One region of the Desulfosporomusa polytropa genome, then DNA from elsewhere that is predicted to be linked to it. Evidence: riboswitches for the same ligand, from Rfam matches in the RefSeq annotation. Region 1 holds a riboswitch; the other holds the start of a gene.
The links. Region 1 has a riboswitch for cyclic di-GMP ahead of ACZ449_RS12125 (methyl-accepting chemotaxis protein). Riboswitches for the same ligand answer to the same signal wherever they lie in the genome.
Positions count from the first base shown of each region.

Region 2: it holds a riboswitch for cyclic di-GMP, as region 1 does, so the genes downstream of both, ACZ449_RS14190 (FIST N-terminal domain-containing protein) here and ACZ449_RS12125 (methyl-accepting chemotaxis protein) in region 1, are expected to answer to the same signal.

Region 1 covers NZ_AP042400.1:2,192,352-2,194,822, forward strand. Annotated here, with positions in the region: gene ACZ449_RS12125 (methyl-accepting chemotaxis protein) at 1-932, opposite strand, end outside; cyclic di-GMP riboswitch class I at 1,051-1,135, opposite strand; gene ACZ449_RS12130 ((deoxy)nucleoside triphosphate pyrophosphohydrolase) at 1,255-1,653, opposite strand; gene lexA (transcriptional repressor LexA) at 1,768-2,391, opposite strand.
Region 2 covers NZ_AP042400.1:2,624,305-2,626,775, forward strand. Annotated here, with positions in the region: gene ACZ449_RS14190 (FIST N-terminal domain-containing protein) at 1-1,217, opposite strand, end outside; cyclic di-GMP riboswitch class I at 1,314-1,400, opposite strand; gene ACZ449_RS14195 (hypothetical protein) at 1,422-1,616, opposite strand; gene ACZ449_RS14200 (FIST N-terminal domain-containing protein) at 1,705-2,471, opposite strand, start outside.

The DNA.
Region 1 (2,471 bases):
TCCATAATCGTTAAGGCTACCTGAGTGGCGGCTTGTGCAGATTGTTCTGAACTTGCGGTTAATTGCTCGGATGAGGCCGCTAGTTGCTCTGCCGACTGAGCAACATTTTTTATAAGAGTTCGGAGATGTTCAGCCATATTATTGACAGCCTTAATTAGCTGCCCAACCTCGTCTTTAGAATTAAAGTTAACGCCCTGTATTGCTAGGTTTCCATTTGAAATTTCTTGCACGTTAGCAACTACAGCAATCAATGGTTTAGATATAATTCTTGCTACCCACCACCCTAATCCTAATGCAAGCATAATGGATATTAACGGAATATAGCTGAGCATTCTATTTGCAAAGTCAAAGTCTAGATCATTTTGCGTGTTAATCTCGTCGGCTGTTTTAGAATTGTATTCTGCAAGTTCGTCACCAAGTTTATTCATAGTAGTAAGGTGAGGCAAGGCATGAATTCTATAGTACTCGTAAGCATCTAGCTTTTGTCCATTAGATGCTAAATCTAACGATTTTTGTCGTTCGACTCTATATGATTTCAGTACTTCTTTTATTTGCGAAATTTTCTCTGTTTGAAATAGGTCAAGATTTGTTTTTTCGTAATCAGCCATTATTTTATCATTTTCATCTTTCAATTTAGCAAATTGTTGAGTAAATTCTTGTGCTTTAGCGTTATCATTATTTAATACTATCAATTGTATCGAAATAGCTTCACCTGCTCTAATATTGACCCTAAATGAATTTATCCATTTGATCGGTAATAACTTCTCTTTATACATTTTAGACATGTCCATATTTGCTTTTTGATTAAAGTAAAAACCTGTAAAGCCGATTAATCCCATTCCAATTGCCATCAAAACAATAAGGCTGATAATTTTTGTTGCTGTGTTTAAGTTTTTGAACATTAATGCGCCTTCTCTCATTTTTATTATCATTATTTTGTCTTTTAGGTTAAAGCTTTATCAAGATGCAAAAGATAGCACACTACTACATTTGACTCATTCCTTAAAAATAATAGGCCACCAGATTGCATAGAGTTGTTATATAAACTCAATTTGCAACCTGGCAGCCATAACATTTTTGTCTTAGACCCACGGTTTTGCGTCCCCACTTTTCAATGAGTTTGCCCAAAGCTTAATTAATTTTATGTAAATTTTACCACCATTTAAATTACAAGTCTAGCTAAAAAATTCGTTTTTTATAACGATCCCCCATCCGTAGTTTAAGTTTCCTACGAATGGGGGTACTTTGTCATTATCAAGCTGTACCACTTCCCATTACTAACTGTATTTTTTCGGCGACTGCAACATCCGCGGGAGCAAAATCGTACTGGTTCAATTCATGAATATCTACCCAAGCAAACATGTCGTGATCAGTCAATACTGGTTCTCCTTCGACCCACTCCGCCCAATAAAATAGCAAGTGTATCGGACCCCGTGAGTGTTGATGACAAACAGACATAAAGTGGTCTCTCGTGCATACTTGCATATTTAATTCCTCAAATATCTCCCGTTCAAGGCCTTGTTGAGGAGTTTCATTTTTTTCGATTTTACCGCCTGGAAACTCCCATTTACCATTTAACTCTGGTGGAAACGTTCGTCTTGCAATTAAAAGTTTGTTATTTCTTTTTATTAAACCTGCAACTACTTCTTTCATGGATGTAATCTCCTAAAAATCAAATCCGGACCAGGTGATAGGTTTAGAGCGATCGCAGCAACAAAGAATACCGCCCAGTAAGCATAATCCATGTTATCATCCATTTCCTATGAACTACATACTTCTAAATAAACCAATTACTTTACCAGCAATAGAAACGTTTTCGGCATAGATAGGTTCCATTGAATTGTTTTCCGGCTGAAGCCGAATTCGTCCGCTTTCCTTGAAGAACCGTTTTACAGTAGCTTCTTCGTTATCAATTAAAGCTACCACAATATCTCCATTGCTAGCATTATTTTGCTGCCGGACAAGCAAGTAGTCTCCATCCAAGATACCTGCATTAATCATACTTTCGCCCTTAACAGATAGCATAAACACGTTATCTTCGCTACCTATCAACTCAGCAGGCAGCGGATAGGTTTCTTCTACATTTTCAATAGCAAGAATCGGCTGACCGGCAGTAACTAGGCCAACGAGAGGAACTGGAATAACCGTCTTTTGTCGCCACGACGCTTCGTCGAGTACGTCAATTGCGCGAGGTTTGGTTGGATCACGTTTTATATAACCCAAAGATTCCAGTTTAGTCAGATATGAATGTACTGTAGAACTGCTGCTAAGTCCGACTGCTTCTCCTATTTCCCGAACAGACGGAGGATACCCCTTAGCCCGAAGGTTTTCTCTTATATAATCCAATATTTGTTTTTGCCTTTTGTTTAGAGAACTATCGGTCATTTTCATCACCCCGATGCTAATCATACCATAAATCAGCAGAAAAAAGAACACTGGTTCGACAATTTTGTCGAACATACTTACGGGGA
Region 2 (2,471 bases), 430 kb from region 1:
AGACCGGCAACCGCAGAATTACTATGACGGCTATCGCCATTATCAGCGACTCCTTGTTCACCAAAACTGCAAAAACCGACCAACGGTTTTCCTGCTAATACTTTTGTCATATCAGCAACTTCTTTTTCGGACTTATCACCCATGATTTTGGGTCGTAAAGCACAGTAATAGGCTATGCCAAGCGCAGGTTCCATGATTCCTCCCCGTATGCTCGCCCGGCGCATGCCTTCTACACCGGCACCCGCCATGCTATCTGGATCAGGCTCCATTCGGGTAAAGACAGTTCCTACAGACACCGGCTGAGTTACGCGAATTCCGCCGCGCTCTGTAAAATAGCTGGCAATATTCACACTGTACTGGCCCATGGAATCGGCTATGCCAATAGTAGTACCCGTTGTGTAAGTTAAATGCTTTCCTTCTAAATTTGCCCTGGACAGCCCGACTAATTTGCTGTAACCGTCAGCCGCCGCAATCCCATCCAGTGTTAAAATTTCATACCCATCAACCGCCGTCACCGTTGCCCACATCTCAGTCGGACGAAACCCATGCGTCAACGAAATTCCGAATTGGAGCTCTGTCTCAAAAACAACCAGTAGCAAACTGTCAGGATAAGCCTGCTGTGCATATAGAACATAATTCTGTTCCATCCGCCAATCGTCAGCCGGCGATCCACCAACAATGGGAAATTCCCCCAAGGACCGTTCCTTAATCGCTTCCACAATTTCAAAGCTATGATCATTGCTTTGCCGCGTATTGCCTGGCGAAAAAAGCATGATAAAGGCCTCCCTGCCTTTTCGTCTCATTTCTCGCTTATACTCAGAAGCATTATGAAAAAAAGGTTGTACTGCCGGAAATTTTACCGCTTCATTTAAAGCCCGCCGCCAATCCTTTGATTCATCTGTCCCTATTCCACAATGCACCCGCAAAAATGGAGAAGCCAATGCTGCAACCACCACAGTTTCCTTATGCATCCCATTGCAAATCTCCCCGGCGGTTGTAGCCCCAAAAACAGGCACTTCCCCCACTACACTATGAATGCCTTGCAGCACCTCATCCAGATTGTAAACTACAGAAGCAAATACCAATACTGCTGAAACGGCATGCACATGGATGAATGATACTGCCTGCCTGGCTGCTTTCATGCCACTAGAAAATGAAGAAGTGTCTTTAGCCATTCCATAGCCAACTTCAATTGCTTGCTGATTCTCTTTCTTCATACAATCCTCCTAAAGCTTCTGCATCATGGCTATTCTCAAAAGAATGTATTGGACAAACAAAAAAGACTGCCACGCTATAACGAAATAAACCTAAATCGTTGCAACCTGGCAGTCATAGAGCACTAAATCTTTAGACCCATAGCTTTGCGTCCTTACCTTTCGGCAAGTTTGCCCCTATATAGTTTATTCGAACTCCGAATAAACTTACCTGTTTCCCGGTAAGTTTATTTTCATAATTTCTGCCTGCAGGTTTTCCTGGTCGCTCACTGCAGCGCCAATAATCAGTTTGAAGATAACCGACGTCTCATTGCTTTTCGTGTCTCTCGCCGTAATCCATACATGAATTGTATCGCTAAGACCAGCCGGCGGCTGTCCTACATTATAAGTCATCTTTACCATAATTTCGATTATCTCGAATACCTACTTTTTAGAAACAAAAAAGCACAGGTTATATCCTCGCAGGATAAGGACCTGTGCTTTTTTCAACTCATTTATCGAAATCATCACTCAATTTATACAGTTTAACTGCTGCCGCAAGAGCAAGTTTTGTCTCATACGCATCAATAGAGACCCCTAATATTTTCTCAATACGCTGTTTCCGAAAAAACATTGTCTTATAGTGAACATACATTTTTCCCGCTGACTCTTTCAAGTTATTGCTTTGCAGAATCTCTTCAAGGGTAAGCAAAAGCTGCGTTCCTTTTTTACGGTCATAATCGATGAGCTTACCAAGCTTTTCATGAATATATTCCATAACCTGTTTTTTGCCGTCCATGTTTGCCAGCAGTTGAACAATGCCTATGTCACGAAAATGATTGATTACCTTATTGCCTTCACGCTGGCATCGCATTGCGACAATAGCACTCCAGGCCTGCTGATAACCTTTGTTTATACTATCAGTTCCGCTGTACATATTACTAACACCAATTCTTACTGTAAAATCAGAGTCGTAACAGGTGATCTTTTCCTGAAGGCGAAAAGCAAATTGCATGCTATTTCCCCAAGCATCGTCACTCTCCCTTGTTTGGCATAGAACACCTATTCCTTCGCGGCAATCCCAGACTAAATAACCGGAATCGCGACTTATCAACTCAATAATATTATTTTTAAGTATTTGATTATTGGTAGTACTGCTAATTTCTGCTGTTGAATGGGCAGGTTTATTCACCGTTAGTAAACAGCAGAACAGCGGACGAGAAAAATCAAGCCCAAAAGTTTGGGCAGTATCGCTGGCCTTTTCATCAACCTTTATAT